3 regions of the Streptomyces sp. NPDC027962 genome follow, and region 1 is predicted to be linked to each of the others. Evidence: riboswitches for the same ligand, from Rfam matches in the RefSeq annotation. Region 1 holds a riboswitch; each other region holds the start of a gene.

What was found. Region 1 has a riboswitch for cobalamin ahead of ACZ4SA_RS00910 (ribonucleoside-diphosphate reductase subunit alpha). Riboswitches for the same ligand answer to the same signal wherever they lie in the genome.
Region 2: it holds a riboswitch for cobalamin, as region 1 does, so the genes downstream of both, ACZ4SA_RS12240 (ABC transporter substrate-binding protein) here and ACZ4SA_RS00910 (ribonucleoside-diphosphate reductase subunit alpha) in region 1, are expected to answer to the same signal.
Region 3: it holds a riboswitch for cobalamin, as region 1 does, so the genes downstream of both, ACZ4SA_RS09125 (ABC transporter substrate-binding protein) here and ACZ4SA_RS00910 (ribonucleoside-diphosphate reductase subunit alpha) in region 1, are expected to answer to the same signal.

Annotation. Positions count from the first base shown of each region.
Region 1 covers NZ_JBVHTA010000001.1:194,599-200,277, reverse strand. The annotation lists gene ACZ4SA_RS00935 (sugar ABC transporter substrate-binding protein) at 1-49, opposite strand, end outside; gene ACZ4SA_RS00930 (GntR family transcriptional regulator) at 354-1,118, shown strand; gene ACZ4SA_RS00925 (DUF3311 domain-containing protein) at 1,499-1,771, shown strand; gene mctP (monocarboxylate uptake permease MctP) at 1,768-3,405, shown strand; gene ACZ4SA_RS00915 (Uma2 family endonuclease) at 3,475-4,059, opposite strand; cobalamin riboswitch at 4,173-4,298, shown strand; gene ACZ4SA_RS00910 (ribonucleoside-diphosphate reductase subunit alpha) at 4,434-5,679, shown strand, end outside.
Region 2 covers NZ_JBVHTA010000010.1:42,437-48,115, reverse strand. The annotation lists gene ACZ4SA_RS12240 (ABC transporter substrate-binding protein) at 1-963, opposite strand, end outside; cobalamin riboswitch at 1,004-1,210, opposite strand; gene ACZ4SA_RS12235 (iron-siderophore ABC transporter substrate-binding protein) at 1,574-2,548, shown strand; gene ACZ4SA_RS12230 (iron ABC transporter permease) at 2,564-4,627, shown strand; gene ACZ4SA_RS12225 (ABC transporter substrate-binding protein) at 4,969-5,679, shown strand, end outside.
Region 3 covers NZ_JBVHTA010000007.1:95,682-101,360, forward strand. The annotation lists gene ACZ4SA_RS09110 (hypothetical protein) at 1-36, opposite strand, end outside; partial or broken gene ACZ4SA_RS09115 (hypothetical protein) at 608-1,000, shown strand; gene ACZ4SA_RS09120 (TIM barrel protein) at 1,096-1,386, shown strand; cobalamin riboswitch at 1,616-1,789, shown strand; gene ACZ4SA_RS09125 (ABC transporter substrate-binding protein) at 2,085-3,317, shown strand; gene ACZ4SA_RS09130 (FecCD family ABC transporter permease) at 3,314-4,408, shown strand; gene ACZ4SA_RS09135 (ABC transporter ATP-binding protein) at 4,405-5,493, shown strand; gene ACZ4SA_RS09140 ((2Fe-2S)-binding protein) at 5,487-5,679, shown strand, end outside.

The DNA of each region.
Region 1 (5,679 bases):
AGACCGTCATGGCCGCCACACCCACTGCTGAAATGAGCTTGCGCTTCACGCCACCCTCCTCAAGGGATGCAAGAGTTACCCCCCCACCACCCGGGAGTCGCGCAGCACTTGACGGACGCGCGCCAGATTCTGCCCTGGGGCTGGGACCTGGCCTCAAATGGTTTAGACCAGTACCGGGAGCTTGGCCTAGACCTTTAGGGGTGTCAAGGGTGTATAAGAAGGGCTGTCGTGTCCGTTATCGGACCGACACCTGAGGGAGGGCGACGACCCGTGACCGGTCCGTGCCACCATGTGAGCCGCAGCAGACGGAGGAGCCGGTGACGGCAGGAGCGCAGCAGTCGGGAAGGCGGACCATGACGACGGACGGGGGCGGCACCGAGGCCGAGGGCGGGGCGCAGCCCCGCACCGCGCGCGTGCCCAAGTACTACCGGCTCAAGAGCCACTTGCTGGACATGACCGAAACACTGCCGCCGGGCACGCCCGTGCCGCCGGAGCGGACACTCGCCGCCGAGTTCGACACGTCGCGCACCACGGTCCGTCAGGCGCTCCAGGAGCTGGTCGTCGAGGGCCGGCTCGAACGCATCCAGGGCAAGGGCACATTCGTCGCCAAGCCCAAGGTGTCGCAGGCGCTCCAGCTCACCTCGTACACCGAGGACATGCGCGCGCAGGGCCTGGAGCCCACGTCCCAGCTGCTGGACATCGGATATGTCACAGCGGACGACACCCTCGCCGGGCTGCTGGACATCGCGGCCGGCGGCCGGGTGCTGCGCATCGAGCGGCTGCGGCTGGCCAGCGGCGAACCGATGGCCATCGAGACCACACACCTGTCGGCCAAGCGCTTCCCGGCGCTGCGCCGCAGTCTGGTGAAGTACACCTCGCTCTACACGGCCCTGGCGGAGGTGTACGACGTCCATCTCGCCGAGGCCGAGGAGACGATCGAGACCTCGCTGGCCACCCCGCGCGAGGCCGGCCTGCTCGGCACGGACGTGGGCCTGCCGATGCTGATGCTCTCCCGCCACTCGCTGGACGCCCAGGGCGAGCCCGTGGAGTGGGTCCGCTCGGTCTACCGGGGGGACCGCTACAAGTTCGTCGCGAGGCTGAAGCGCCCGAACGACTAGGGCGTGTTTCGAAAGTGGCGCCGTCCGCCCGCAGGGCGGGGCTCGCGGCGTCTGGTGCGTGCAATCGCAAGACGGAGGATCATCCTCGTACTGGACCGTACTTGGATGACTCCGACAACGCAGCGAGTGTGCGTGCCAGGCGTCGTGGGCCAGGCGGGACTTTCGAAACGCGCCCTAGACCCGGCAACTCACCTCGACAACTGACCCCGGAAAGCTCAACCGACGTGGCGCCGCAGCCCGTTGCGGCGCCATGTCCCGTTTGGCCATGCAAAGGCAGGGCCGTTGCCGTACCGATATGCGGAACGGGGGTGACTCGGCGCGAACGGCTCGCCTAGATTTCCTGCGCACTACACAGGTGTTCAGTGAGGGGACGGAGCCGCATGTCCGCAGTGCCCGAGGCGCCAGAAGCGCCCGAAGCGAAACCACCGGTCATCACGCCGGTGCGCGTCATCATCGCCCTCTGCCTTTTCGCGCCCTTCGTGGCGATGCTCTGGGTCGGCTCCTACGCGAAGCCCGAACCCACCTTCATCGGTATGCCGTTCTTCTACTGGTACCAGATGCTCTGGGTCCTGATCTCGACGGTCCTGACGATGATCGCCTACAAGCTCTGGCAGCGTGACCAGCGCTCCCGCAAGGGGGGTGCGTCCCGATGAACAACGAAGGCGTGAACGGCGTCGCACTCGCCGTCTTCATCTTCTTCTTCCTGGCCGTCACGGTCATGGGCTTCCTGGCCGCGCGCTGGCGCAAGGCCGAGAACGAGCACAGCCTCGACGAATGGGGCCTCGGCGGCCGGTCGTTCGGCACCTGGGTGACATGGTTCCTGCTCGGCGGCGACCTCTACACCGCGTACACCTTCGTCGCCGTCCCGGCGGCCATCTACGCGGCCGGCGCGGCCGGCTTCTTCGCCGTCCCGTACACGATCCTCGTCTACCCCCTGATCTTCACCTTCCTGCCGCGGCTCTGGTCGGTGTCGCACAAGCACGGATACGTCACCACCTCGGACTTCGTCCGCGGGCGATTCGGCTCCAAGGGCCTGTCCCTGGCGGTCGCCCTCACCGGCATCCTCGCCACCATGCCGTACATCGCGCTCCAACTGGTCGGCATCCAGGCCGTGCTCGACGTGATGGGCGTCGGCGGCGGCGAGAGCACCCACTGGTTCATCAAGGACCTGCCGCTGCTGATCGCCTTCGGTGTGCTCGCGGCCTACACGTACTCGTCCGGACTGCGTGCCCCGGCGCTCATCGCCTTTGTCAAGGACACCCTGATCTACATCGTCATCGCGGTGGCGATCATCTACATCCCGATCAAGCTCGGTGGCTTCGCCGAGATCTTCGCCAGCGCGGGTGAGAAGTTCTCGCAGGTCAACGAGGCGACGGGCAAGCCGACCGGTGCGCTGATCCCCGGCGAGATGGGCCAGTGGGGCTACGCCACCCTGGCGCTCGGCTCGGCGCTCGCGCTCTTCATGTACCCGCACTCGATCACGGCGACGCTCTCCTCACGCAGCCGCGAGGTGATCCGCCGCAACACCACGATCCTTCCGCTGTACTCGCTCATGCTGGGCCTGCTGGCGCTGCTGGGCTTCATGGCCATCGCGGCCGGCGTGAAGGTGACCAACGGTCAGCTGGCCATCCCGCAGCTGTTCGAGAACATGTTCCCGGACTGGTTCGCGGGTGTCGCCTTCGCCGCGATCGGCATCGGCGCGCTGGTGCCGGCGGCGATCATGTCGATCGCCGCGGCGAACCTCTTCACCCGGAACATCTACAAGGACTTCCTCAAGCCCGACGCGACCCCGGCCCAGGAGACCAAGGTCTCCAAGCTGGTGTCGCTGCTGGTGAAGGTGGGCGCTCTCGCCTTCGTCCTCACCATGGACAAGACCGTGGCGATCAACTTCCAGCTGCTGGGCGGAATCTGGATCCTGCAGACGTTCCCGGCGCTGGTGGGCGGCCTGTTCACCCGCTGGTTCCACCGCTGGGCGCTCATCGGCGGCTGGGCGGTCGGCATGATCTACGGCACGGCTGCGGCCTACGGCGTGGCGAGCCCGACGCAGAAGCACTTCGGCGGCTCGTCGGCGGAGATCCCGGGCATCGGCGAGATCGGCTACATCGGCCTCACCGCGTTCGTGCTGAACGTCGTCGTCACCGTGGTCCTCACCTTCGTCCTGCGGGCGGCCAAGGCCCCCGACGGCGTCGACGAGACCAGCCCGTCCGACTACACGGCGGACGCCGGCGACCCGGGCGTCAAGGTGGAGCTGCCCCCGGCCACGGCGGGCGCGCCCGCCGGTCACTGACCGGTCGCACGGCGAAGGGCCGCCGCGCCTTCTCGGTGGGAGGCGCAGCGGCCCTTCGGCTTGGGAGGGTCAGTGCACCCAGTCCTTGAGCTGCTCGGTCGCCAGGGTGATGTCCACCGGGGCAGGCAGCCTGATGTCCTTGCCGAACGGGACGGTGTGGGCGTTCTCGTAACGCACGCCGTCGGGCTGGCTGTAGACCGTCACCTCGCAGCTGTCCCGGTCGATCAGCAGGTACACCGGGATGCCCGTCTGCGCGTAGGCACGAGGCTTCTCCACGCGGTCGCGCCCATCGGTGTCCGAGTCGTACGAAGTGACCTCGAGGACCATGAGCACCTGGTCCGGGTCGGCCCATTCGCCTTGGCCGACGAAGGCGCCGCTGGCGGCGAGCGAGCCGTCCGGACGCGCCCGGCCCTTGCGGTACTCCTGCACCTTGAGGCCTTGGTCGGGATAGAGCCACAGCTCCGGGCGTGCCTGCATGCAGATGCGCGTCAGCCACTCGATGATGCGCCCGTGATCCCCGTCCGGCACCGCTTTGCTCCTGAGCTTCCCGTCGATCAGTTCCAGACGCACGCCCTCGGTCGTGCGGGCCAGTATCCGGAAGGCCTCGTCGAAGTCGTCGGTGTCCAGGTGCGGGCGGTCGGTGGTCACGGTCATGGACCCTCCCTTCAGCGACCACGATAGCGGGGGCCAAGGCCCAGCGCCCGTACATCGGCATCACCCTCGAAGACACAACATATGGGGGTGTCCGACTAAACCGCCCCCACATGTATGCTCATCTCGCTGTCGCCGCAGGGGAATCCGGTGTGAATCCGGAACTGTCCCGCAACGGTGTGATCCGGTGCGCTTTGCCGTATCCGACAAGTCCGAGGACCTGCCGACGGTCATCCGGTTCGACCGATCCGGGTGCAAAGACGTCCGGGCCTCGCGGTTGGGCCGGTGGACGCCATGCGCCGTGCCCGCCTCGCGGGCCCTTGCCCGCATGGCCTCACCTCCCCGCAAGGCCCAGAGCCGAGCGAGGAGAGCACCAGGTGACCATCGCGCCAGCCGATCCGGTCTCAGCGACGGAGGAGGACGGTCCCGGGACCGCACTGCTGCGGACACTGACGGACCTCACGGCCGACCTGCCCGACACCGACCCGGGCAGGGTCGCCGCCGCGGCGCTGCGCGGCCGGAACGCCGGGTCGGACGAGGCCGAGCTGCGCTCTCTCGCCACCGACGCGGCCGCGGGCCTCATTTCGGAGGACCCGGCCTACTCGCGGCTCGCGGCACGCCTGCTGACCCGCACGATCGCCGACGAGGCGGCGGGGCAGGGCGTGGAGTCCTTCTCGTCCTCGGTCGCCGTCGGCCACCGCGAGGGCCTGATCGCCGGCCGTACGGCCGCGTTCGTGGCGCTGCACGCCGCCCGGCTGGACGCGCTCATCGACGTGCGAGCCGACGACCGGTTCGGCTACTTCGGTCTGCGCACGCTCTACAGCCGCTATCTGCTGCGCCACCCCATCACCCGCCAGGTCATCGAGACGCCCCAGCACTTCATGCTGCGTGTCGCCGCCGGTCTGGCGGAGGACGAATCGGTCCGCGCCCTGGACGAGGTCGCGTCCCTGTACGGCCTGATGAGCCGGCTCGACTACCTGCCCTCCTCCCCCACGCTCTTCAACTCGGGCACCCGGCACCCGCAGATGTCGTCCTGCTACCTGCTGGACTCGCCGCTCGACGAGCTCGACTCGATCTACGACCGCTACCACCAGGTCGCCCGGCTCTCCAAGCACGCCGGCGGCATCGGGCTCTCCTACTCCCGCATCCGCGCCCGCGGTTCGCTGATCCGCGGCACCAACGGGCACTCCAACGGCATCGTCCCGTTCCTGAAGACCCTCGACGCGTCGGTCGCCGCGGTGAACCAGGGCGGCCGGCGCAAGGGCGCCGCCGCGATCTACCTGGAGACGTGGCACGCGGACATCGAGGAGTTCCTGGAGCTGCGGGACAACACCGGTGAGGACGCCCGGCGTACGCACAACCTGAACCTCGCGCACTGGATCCCCGACGAGTTCATGCGGCGCGTCGAGGCGGACACGCAGTGGTCGCTCTTCTCGCCGGTCGACGTCCCCGGCCTGGTCGACCTGTGGGGTGACGAGTTCGACGCCGCCTACCGCAAGGCGGAGGCCGCGGGACTGGCCCGCAAGTCGATCCCGGCCAGGGACCTGTACGGCCGGATGATGCGCACCCTCGCCCAGACCGGCAACGGCTGGATGACCTTCAAGGACGCCTCCAACCGCACCG
Region 2 (5,679 bases), on a different contig from region 1:
GGCCTGCCCGCTGAGCAGCACGTACCGGTTGTTCTTCACCGCGTCCATGTTCCGCGTCGCCGCATTGGACTCCAGGAACGCGATCTTCTTCGCGGCGGTCTCCGCGGTCTGCGACTTACGGGTGAGGTCGCCGATGACCAGCACGCCGGGGTTGCGGTCGGCGACGGTCTCCCAGTTGATCTGGGGCCACTCCTGCGTACTGTCGTCGAAGACGTTCTTCGCGCCGAGCGTGTTCGTGATGATGCCGGGTGCGCCGCAGCAGCCTGCCATGTAGGGGGACTCCTGGTTGGCGAACCAGTACAGGATCGTGGTGTCCTTGGCGTCGATCCCGGAGGTGGCCTTGGTAACCCGGTCGTTCAGCTCCGTGACCAGCTTCTCGCCGCGCTCCTCCACCCCGAAGGTCCGGGCCAGTTCACGCACCTCGCGATAGACGGTGTCCATGGCCAGCGGCTTCGTCCGTGAGCCGTCGCCGTCGCCGCTGTTGTCCTTGCCCTCGCAGTCGGCGGGCGAGAGATACGTCGGCACTCCGAGTTCCTCGAACTTCTCGCGTGGGGCAACCCCGCCCTTGCTGAGGGTGGAGGCGAAGGAGGAGGCGACGAAGTCCGGCTCGGTGTTCAGGACCTTCTCGAACGACGGCGCGTTGTCGGCGAGCCGGGGCACCTTCGCGTTGGGCTTCTCCAGCCCCTTCATGACCGGGTCGGTCCAGGTGGCGGTGCCCACCATCCGGTCGGCAAGCCCGAGGGAGAGCATGATCTCGGTGGTGCCCTGGTTCAGGGACACGGCCCGCTTCGGCGGGGCCTCGACCGTCGCTTTCTGCCCGCAGTTGTCGAGTGTGACAGCCCGGGCCCCGGCTTCGGCGGACTTCCCTGACGCGTCGGACGACGAGCCCGAACCGCACGCGGTCAGCAACAGGGCCCCGGTCAGGAGCAGAAGGGAACAGTGGGCGGGACGTGACAGCTGCACGTTGGCTTCCTAGGCGTCGGGGCCCATGCGCGGGGCCCGTTCGGACGGTCGGCTGCCAGCAGGTCTTCGGACTCGGGATCATCCTGACGGGGCACCTTCCCAGACCCGGCCATGGCCGGGTCCAGTGGTTGTCGCCCCGCCCGTCACCCTCACCGCTGCGCGTCAGTTCCGGACTCTCACCGGATTCCCTGACCCGTGCACGCGGACGTCCGTGTGCACGAGTGCGACTGGCGCCCGGAAGTTACCACGGCCTTACCTACTTCCGCCGGAGTGTCTGCGGTACTCGCGGTCGCCGGCAGCGCGATCCGGAGTGTCACCGGCAGGATGCGAACCCGCGCGCGGCTCAGGAGAAAAGGCCGTGCCCACTACCGCGCCAGCTCCGCTTGACCAGCCCACGCTGCGCATGGGCCCAAGCCGTGTTCGAACTTTTTGGGGGCGATGGGCACGGCACTGGACGCTGCGGCGATCTCGGGGAAGCCTCCTCCGTCCTGTACAGGGAGGGACGGGTGGTCGGCTGTGACGCTCGTTTGACGCTCCGAGCGCCTGCACGCGGTATGGCAAGCCGAAAAACCTGCTCTGACGGGTGAAGCCCGAAGAACGCGCAGCAGCCCTGGCCAGTGCTGTGACCGGCTCCGCGATCCGCCCGGCGAGCTCCGCCTGCGGGACCACCGAGCCCCCCGCCGACGACAGGGCGAAGAACACCGCCGAGAAGATCACCCTCACCGACGCCTCCGGCCAGAAGGTCGTCCTGAACGGTCCGGCCAAGAAGGTCGTCGGTACCGAGTGGCACGAGGTCGAGCTGCTGATCTCGCTGGGCGTGGACCCGGTCGGCGTCGCCGACGTCAAGGGCTACAAGACCTGGGACAGCGCGGTCCCGCTGAAGAACGAGCCCAAGGACGTCGGCACCCGCGGCGAGCCCAGCATGGACACCATCGCCGCCCTGCAGCCGGACCTCATCGTCGCCAGCACCGACCTGCCGCCGGCCGCCGTGAAGCAACTGCGCAAGGTCGCCCCGGTGGTGGAGGTGAAGTCGGCCAACGCGGCCGACCCGATCGGGCAGATGACGAAGAACCTCGATCTGCTCGCCCAGGCCACCGGCACCACCGAGAAGGCCGGCGAACTCAAGAAGCAGTTCGAGGCGAAGATCAAGGAGGGCAAGGAGACTCTCGCGGGAGCCGGGCTCGCGGGTGCGAAGTACGCCTTCGCCGACGGGTACGTCGTCTCCAACCAGACGTCGATCCGCCCGTTCACCAGCGGCTCGCTCATCGGCGCGGTCAACGAGGAGCTCGGCCTGAAGAACGACTGGTCGGTCAAGGGCGACCCGGCGTACGGCCTCGGCACGACGGACGTCGAGGGCCTGACCAAGCTGGGCGCCGACGTGCACTTCGCCTACATCGGCAACGACGGCGACCAGAACAGCACCCCGTTCACCGGCGCCCTCGCCAAGGACAAGGTGTGGACCTCGCTGCCGTTCGTCAAGAAGGGCAACGTCCACCGCCTCCCCGACGGCATCTGGATGTTCGGCGGTCCCGAGTCGATGAACAAGTACGTCGACTCCGTCGTCGCCGAGCTGACGAAGAAGTAGGGAAGAAGCAGCACCATGGCCGTCACCGCGACCACCCCCGCCACCCGTCCGTCGGCGGCCACGTCCCGCACGGCCGCGGCCGCGGTGACGGCCGCACTGCTCCTCCTCGTCGCGGGCCTCGCACTCGTCGACATCACCCAGGGCACCGCCTCCGTCGGCGCCACCGAGGTCTTCAAGGCCCTCACAGGCCGCGCCGACGCCGCCGACGCGTCCGTCGTCATCGCCTCGCGGCTGCCGAGGATGACGGCGGGGCTGCTCGTCGGGGTCGTCCTCGGCATGGCGGGCGCCGCCCTGCAGGCGGTCAGCCGCAACGTCCTCGCCGCGCCCGACACCCTCGCCATCAACGCCGGCTCCTACTTCGCCCTCGGGCTCACCGCCGCCACCGGCCTCTCGCTCCCGCTGTTCGCCTCCTCCGGCATCGCCTTCGCCGGCGGACTCACCGCCGCGGCCGTCGTGCTCGGATTGTCCGGCCTGGGCTCCGGCACCATCCGCCTCGTGCTGGTCGGCAGTGCCCTGACCCTCGGTCTGACCGCCATGACCGAGGGACTGGTCCTGCTGTTCCCCCAGGAAGCCGAGGGCGTCTACCACTGGAACCAGGGAAGCATCTCCCAGAACGGTTTCGACGGCGTCCTGCAGATGGCGCCCATCGGTGTCATCAGCCTCCTCGGGCTGCTGCTCCTCGCCCGCCGGGTCGACGCCCTGGCCCTCGGCGACGACGCCGCCCGCGGCCTCGGCGTACCCGTCCGCGCCACCCGCATGACCGCGGTCGTGCTCGCGGCCCTGCTCGCCGCGGCCGCCGTCACCCTGGCCGGTCCGGTCGGTTTCGTCGGCCTGTGCGCCCCGGCACTCGTCCGTCCCCTCGCCCACAGGTTCCGCGGCTTCGCGCGGTCCCGTATCGGCATACCGGTCGCGGGTCTCGTCGGCGCCGGGCTCGTGCTCGGCGCGGACGTGCTGCTGCGCACCCTCGTGCCGGCGGACACGGCCGTCGCCGTGCCGACCGGCGTCGTGACCAGCCTTGTCGGGGCCGTCTTCGTGATGGTCATGGCCGCGCGGCTGCGGGACACCGCCGGCGTCGCCACCGACCGGCTGCGCATCAGGAGCCGCGCGGCCCTTCTCGCCGTCACGGCCGCCCTGGTCGCGGCATTCGTGGGCGTGACCATCGCGGCCGTCCTCCTCGGCGACGCCAAGCTGCTCCTCGGCGACGTCACCAACTGGGCACTGGGCCGGGCCGGACAGACCATCGGCTTCGTCCTTGACACCCGCGTGCCCCGGGTCCTCGCCGCCCTCCTCGCGGGCGCCGCCCTCGCCCTGGCCGGGACGCTCGTCCAGGCCGTGACCCGCAACCCGCTCGCCGAGCCCGGCATCATGGGCGTCTCCGGCGGCGCCGCGCTCGGCGCCGTGCTCCTCGTGACCACCGTGCCCCTGGCCAGCGGGTGGGGCGTGGCCGGTGCCGCGTGCGCGGGCGCCGCGGGCGCCTCCGTCCTGCTCTTCGGGCTCGCCGCGCGGGGCGGGTTTCAGCAGACCCGGCTCGTTCTCGTCGGATTCGCCATCCACTCGGGGGCGGCCGCCCTGGTCAGCCTGCTCATCATTCTCACCGACCCGTTCAACGCCACGAAGGCGCTCACCTGGCTGTCCGGCTCCACATACGGCCGGACCCTGCCCGACGTGGTGCCCCTCGCCGTCGCACTCGCCGTGGGCGTGGCCGTCGCGGTCGCTCGGCGCACCGAACTCGACCTCGTCTCACTCGACGAGGACACCCCACGACTCCTCGGCCTCGACCTCGGACGCGGGCGCCTCGGCTTCCTCGTCCTGAGCGTGCTGCTCAGCGCCACCGCCGTGGCCGCCGCCGGAACCATCGGCTTCGTGGGACTCGTCGCCCCGCACGCGGCCCGCGCCCTCGTGGGCCGCCAACACGCCCGCGTGGTGCCCGTCGCGGTGCTCCTCGGCGCCGTCCTCGTGTGCACCGCGGACCTGGTGGGCCGCACCGTCATCGCACCGGCCCAGCTCGGCGCCGGTCTGATGACCGCTGTGATCGGCACGCCGTACTTCCTCTACCTGCTGGTGCGTGGCCGCAGATAGGGAAGTGCCGCAACCGATGCGGCGACGTGGTTCCGGATTCGCGAACACGTCCGCGAGCGAGGTCGACGGGGCGGCCCAACGCCGTCGACGGCGGCGGGGATTCGAGGCCGCCACCCTCGCCGCCGAGGCCACCCCGACACCGCTACCGGGCGCCGCCCGGCCTTGTTCCGTGTCGTCGAAGGACGAGGACGCCGCCCGTAAGGATCTGGCACGTCTGGTACGGCGAGTGGCTGCGCACCGTTCTGTGGCTGCTGTGACTCCCGGTCGCGGCACTGCTGCCGACCCCGGCTGCTGCCGCCCGCTCAGCGGGCTGAGCGCCTGGGCGCACCGACACGGCGCGAGTGCGTCTCCCTGCCGGGCTGGGCGGTCCGGGGCCGCCGGCCGGGTGGCCGCCCCCTGGCCGGCGCGGCCAGGACCGCCGGCGCCCTCGCCCTCACCGGCTGCGGGCGGGCACCGGATCGGGCAGCGGCGGTTCGGCGGACGGCAAGACGAAGCCCCAGCGCGGCGGGCAGTTCCGGGCCCTCTTCACCGGGGGCGGGGAACAGGAGACGATCGACCCGCACGCGGAGTCGCTGGCCATCGACATGGCCCGCACCAAGGCGCTGTTCGACCGGCTCGTGGAGTTGGACGGGAACATGGCGCCGGTGCCGAGGCCGGCCGAGAAGTGGGAGTCCAACGCCGACACGACGGTGTGGCGGTTCACCCTGCGGGACGCCACGTTCCACGACGGGAAGAAGCTCACCCCTGAGGACGTGCTCTTCAGCTTCGCCCGCATCCTTGACCCGAAGGCGACCACGCACTTCGCGCAGGGCCTGCTGTCGGTCGTCGACCTGAAGCAGAGCCGCGCCGCCGGTAAGAGCACCCTCGAACTCCGGCTGAACCGGCCGAGCGCCGAACTCCCCGGTCTGCTGGGCACGTTGGGCACCCCGATCGTCAGCTCCCGTTACTCCGACCCCGCCAAGCCGGCCGGCACCGGTGCGTTCCGGCTGAAGTCCTTCCAGGCCGGGGCGACGACGCGCGGCCGGTCCCGCCCCGCCACGGCACCGCGCACC
Region 3 (5,679 bases), on a different contig from region 1:
TGTCACCCTGTCGTCCGGGTTGGCGTCTGCGTTCATGGTGCCTCCGTGCTTCGTTCGGCTGAGCCGTCAGGTGCTCCGTCGCAGCGACGGGCATCGCTGGAAAGTTCCACTCGACGCTCGCCCTGGAACCTCCGTGACCCGGCTGGGCGAAGGCCTCCGGCCGGCGGGCTGCGCCGGATCTGCGGTGTGCCGCAGGACCAGGGGCGCACGGGTGCCCGGGGCGGCCAGGGCGAAACTCGCGGATTCGGGGCAGGTGACCGGCGACCGGCCGGCCGACGGCCACCCGATATGACGGACGTCACGGCATACGCATGCCATCAGGTCATCATACGACCCGATCGCTGCACGAACCCGAAGGCCGGGCCACGCCCGGACGGCACAGCAAGGCGAGGGCGGACACGAAGGGGGAGGACAGGCCGGTACGGCCGCGCGTGGGCCTGGCGGGCCTCGGAGCCATGGGGCCCGGAATGGCCCGTAGCCTGCGGGCCGCGCGATGTTCATGTCCGCCATCCCGGTGGCCGGCATCTTCGGCGACCCGCTCTCCGGCTGGATCATGGAGCGGTTCCACGGCGCGAACGGCCGGCAGGGCGGGCAGGGCGGGCAGGGGATGTTCCTGCTCGAGGCGATCCCCGCGCTCGTCATCGGTGTCGCCACGCTGTTCCACCTCGACAACGGCGTGCGCAGCGCCAAGTGCTCACCGACGGCGGGAAGGCCGTCGTGGAGCGGCGATCGCCGACGACGCCGCGCACCAGACGGTGCACGGCCGGGTCTGGGACGACTTCCGCGACCCCAAGGCGTGGCTGATGCGCACTGCCCCGGCCGCGAGGCGGAGGTGCGCTCCGGGATCGACAGGGCGCTCGAGTACGCCGCGGCGCTGGGCTGCCCGCGGGTGCACGTCATGCCCGGTCCGGTGCCGCCGGACGCTCAGCCGGCGGAACTCGCCGAAGCCTGCGACACCTGCCTGGCCAGCCTCGCCCACGCCGCGGAACAAGCCGCGGCGGTGGGCGTCGACATCCTGATCGAGCCCATCAACGGCCGTGACATGCCGGGGTACTTCCTGCACAGGCAGGCCGAGCCCACGCCGTGGTGCGGGAGGTGGGCGCCGCGAATCCCAAGGTGCAACCCGACCTCTACCACTGCCAGATCGTCGAGGGCGACCTCACCACGGCCCTGCGACGCGACCTGCCGACCGGCCGCGTCGGCCATCTGCGGATCGCGGGCGTTCCCGACCACCACGAGCCCGACCTGGGCGAACTCGGCGTCCGCCACCTGTTCGACGTCGTCGACGCCCTGGGCTTCGACGGGTGGATCGGCTGCGAGTACCGCCCCCGCGCCGGCAGCGGGGGGCTCGGCCGGCTCGACAACTACCGTGAGGACTACGCATGAGGATCGTCATCACGGGTGGCTTCGGCTTCCTGGACCGCTCCGCTCCCGTGCCCTTGGCATCGGGAAGAACCACCTGCACCGCCACCCCAGAAGCAGCCGGTGGAACACGGATGCAGCGGCTCACGTACCGGACGTCGAGGTGCGACACGCCTCTCGGCCCCTGCCGTGCATGCGAGTTGGCTGCCATGTGGTTCGTCGCACAGTTGTAGGGGGTGGTGCGGGGGGACGGTGATCTGGGATGCTTCCGTCCGACAAGCGACGGCGGAACGAGGAAGCCGGTGAGATTCCGGCACGGTACCGCCACTGTGTAGGGGGAGCGACTCCGCCGAAGCCACCGCCCGTCTGGGTGGGAAGGCCGGGGAAGCATCGATCCCGAGTCAGGAGACTCACGCCGTCGCACCTCGACGTACCGGGGCGGATCTCCCCGAGAGAGGACGGTGGCACTCGTGTGCCCACGTGCTTGCGTGAAGTTTCCCCTCCTGGCCGACCGTCGAGTACGGATGCGCCGTAATGCCGCTGCGGCCGTGTCGGCCTGGCGCTGAACGGCCTTCCGGCGTCCGGCGCCTTTTCGGCCTTTCGCCCTTTCGGCTTCCGGGCCCTCTGACCTTCTGACGATCTGACCTTCTGAGAGTGCACCTCTCGGTCACCTTTCCGCGTCCGATGAACCGGGCGCGCATCGACGCATGCCAGGAGCCCTCGTGCCCGTAGGACCAGCCCTCCCTGTCCGCCGCCGTGCCCTCGCCGCGGCTCTGCTCGCGCTGGGGCTCACACTCACCGCGTGCGGTGACGGTGACGCTCCGCCCGGGGACTCCCGCGCTTCCGAAGACGGCGGCTGCATCGACGACTTCGACCCGGCCAAGGACTACTTCCCGGTCAAGTCCACGGTGGAGCACGCCGAGAACTTCTCCCTCCGCTACGAAAGGAGTTACCAGGTCCTGACGGTGAAGGAGCCGTTCCCCAAGGGGAAACCGGAGTCCTACGTCCTGATCAAGTGCGGTGCGCCCAAGCCGAAGCTGACCGGTGACCTGGCCGAGGCACAGCAGATCACGGTGCCGATCAAGAGCCTGTACTCCGCGTCGACGACACACCTGCCACTGCTGACGGATACCGGCACCCTCCCGGTGCTCACCGGTGTGGCGAACGGAGCGTTCATCAGCTCCGCGGAGGTCCGTGAGCGGGTGACGTCGGGCAAGGTCGCCGAGTACGCCAAGGACAACGCGCTCAACGCCGAGCAGGTCATCGGCGCCAGGCCCGACGTACTGATGACGCAGGGAACCGACGATCCTCAGTACCCGAAGCTGCGGCAGGCCGGCATCGCGGTCGTCGCCAACGCCGAGTGGCTGGAGTCCAGCCCGCTGGGGCGCGCCGAGTGGGTCAAGGCGATGGCCGCACTCACCGGAGCGGAGAAGCGCGCCGGTGACGTCTTCGACACGGTCGAGAGCGACTACGCGAAGGTCGCCGCCAAGGCGGCCGACGCGGTCTCCAGGGCCGAGCCCGTCAAGGTGCTGCCGGGCACGATGTACCAGGGCACGTGGAGCATGCCCTCCGGCGGCAGTTACCTGGGGAAATTGCTCAAGGACGCGGGCGGCACCCACCCGTGGGCCGACGACAAGAGCACCGGCAACCTGCAGTTGAACTTCGAGGCGGTCTACGCCAAGGGCGGTGATGCGCCGGTCTGGCTGGTCGGCGAACAGTGGAAGTCGACGGGCGCCGCACTCGAGGCCGACCGCCGGTACGGCAACCTCCGCGCCGTGAGGTCCGGCGAGGTGTGGACGAACACGAAGGCCCAGCCGCCGGGCGGCGGCAACGACTTCTACGAACGAGGCGTGCTGCGCCCCGATCTGGTCCTTGCCGACCTCTTCGCACTCCTCCACCCGGATCAGGCCGAAGACCACAACTTCACTTTCTACGCCAAGGTGCCCAAGGCGTGACCGCCCGAACGGCGGCACCACCGGCCGTGGCTCCGCATCTGCCGGCAACACGGCGTCGACGCACGGTCGTAGTCGGCGCGTTGGCCGTCGGCACTGCGGCACTGTTCGTCCTCACGATCGCCGTCGGCTCCTACCAGGTGCCCGTCGGTGACGTGATGCGCGTCCTCATGGGCGACCCGGGAGCCGATCCCCGGTGGACCGTCATCGTCGGGGAGGTGCGGCTGCCCCGTGCGCTGACCGCCACCGCCGTGGGCGCGGCTCTCGCCGTGGCCGGCGTCCAGATGCAGACACTGTTCCGCAACGCTCTCGCCGACCCCTTCTCCCTGGGGGTGAGTTCGGGGGCGAGCATGGGCGTCGCGGCGGTCGTGGTCAGTACAGGAGGCGTTGCCGGAAGCTTCACCGGTGACCTGGCCGGGCTGGGGCGCATCGGTGTGGTGCTCGCCGGATCGCTCGGGGCCGGAGCCGTGCTGGCGCTCGTGCTGCTCCTGTCGCGCTGGGTGCGTTCGGCGGTCACCCTGCTCGTCATCGGAGTGATGATCGGCTCGGCGGCCACCGCAGTGGTCAGTGTGATGCTCGTGTACGCCCAACCCGAGCGGGCGCAGCAGTTCGTGGTGTGGGGACTGGGCAGTTTCAGTGCCACCACCTGGCCGGACCTCGCGGTGATGCTGCCCGTCATCGGCACCGGACTGGTGGCCGCGTTGCTGACCACCAAGAGGCTGAACGCCCTGCTGCTCGGCGAGGACTACGCCCGCACGATGGGCCTGAACGTGCGGCGTGCCCGCGACCTGGCGCTGTTCGGCACCTCCCTGCTGGCCGGGGCGGCCACCGCGTTCTGCGGACCGATCGCTTTCCTCGGACTTGCCGTTCCTCATCTGACGCGTGTCGCCCTGCGCACCTCCGACCACCGCGTCCTGGTCCCGGCTTCCATGCTCGCCGGGGCGTTCCTCGCCCTGAGCTGCGCGCTCCTGAGCCAACCACCCGGTATGGACGCGGTACTGCCGCTCAACGCGATCACCTCGCTGTTCGGCGCACCAGTCGTCATCGCGTTCCTCATCCGCAGTCGCCGTGGACTGCAAGGAGTGACCTCATGACCAACGCGACCGACACGACAGGGACGACCGGCACGCCGGTGCAGCACACATCCGCCACCGGCAGGACCCCGCACCCCGGCGGGCTCGCCACGGACGGACTCACCGTCGGTCATCGGACGCGCAGCACTTGGCGGCGGGGGGGCCGGCAGGCGGTGCTGTCGGATCTGGATCTCGAAGCCAGCGCCGGTGAGCTGACCGTCCTGCTGGGACCGAACGGCGCCGGCAAGTCGACTCTGTTGCGCACCCTGTGCGGGCTGCTCCCGCCTCTCTCCGGACGCGTACGGCTCGGTGGCCGCAGCATCACCGACGAGTCCCCCGCCGCACTTGCCCGGCGTCTGGCCGTTGTCCTCACCGACCGCGTGGATGCGGGGCTGCTGTCGGCGCGGGAGCTGGTGGCGCTGGGCCGGCACCCCCACACCCGCTTCACAGGCCGTCTGACATCCACCGATCACGCCGCGGTGCAGTGGGCGCTCAAGGCAGTGGGTGCAGCGCACTTGGCCGAGCGGCCGGCCGCCGAACTCTCCGACGGTGAACGCCAACGGGTCCTCACCGCCCGGGCGCTCGCCCAGGAACCCGAGGTCGTCCTCCTCGACGAGCCGACCGCCTTCCTCGACGTGCCTTCGCGTGTCGCGCTGACCGTGCTCCTGCGCGACCTCGCACGGGAGAAGGGTCTCACCGTCGTGGTCAGCACCCATGACCTCGAACTCGCCCTGCGGGTCGCCGACGCCGTCTGGCTGGTCGACCGCTCCTCCGTCGTGCACAGCGGAGCCCCCGAGGACCTGATCCGTACCGGCGCCATCGGCGCCGCCTTCGACGCCGACCACCTGGCCTTCGACCCGCTCTCCGGCAGCTTCGGACTGCGCCGGGCTTCCCGCGCCGAAGTGACGGTGAACGCCCCGGCCGGCCTGCTGCCCCTGGTGCAGCGCGCGCTGGAACGCGAGGACCTGGCCGTCCGGACCACGGCTGCGGGCGGCGAGGCGCAAGTGAGCTCCGACGCCGACGGCAACCTGACGCTGCGCCGGGACGGCACGGCCGTGAGCACCGCGTCCTTCCGGGAACTGACCCGGTCGGTGCGCACATGGTGAACACCACAGCCACCCTGCTGGAACAGGTGTCCACGATCGGCCCGTACTTCGCGGTGACCTGCGGCGAACGGCAGGACGCCGCCTCTTTCCGCCCCCTTGCCGAGCTGTACACGGATACCGGAACCCTGCGCGAGTGCGTGCAGGACGTTGCACGCCGGCTCGACACCGATCAGATCCGCGTTGCTG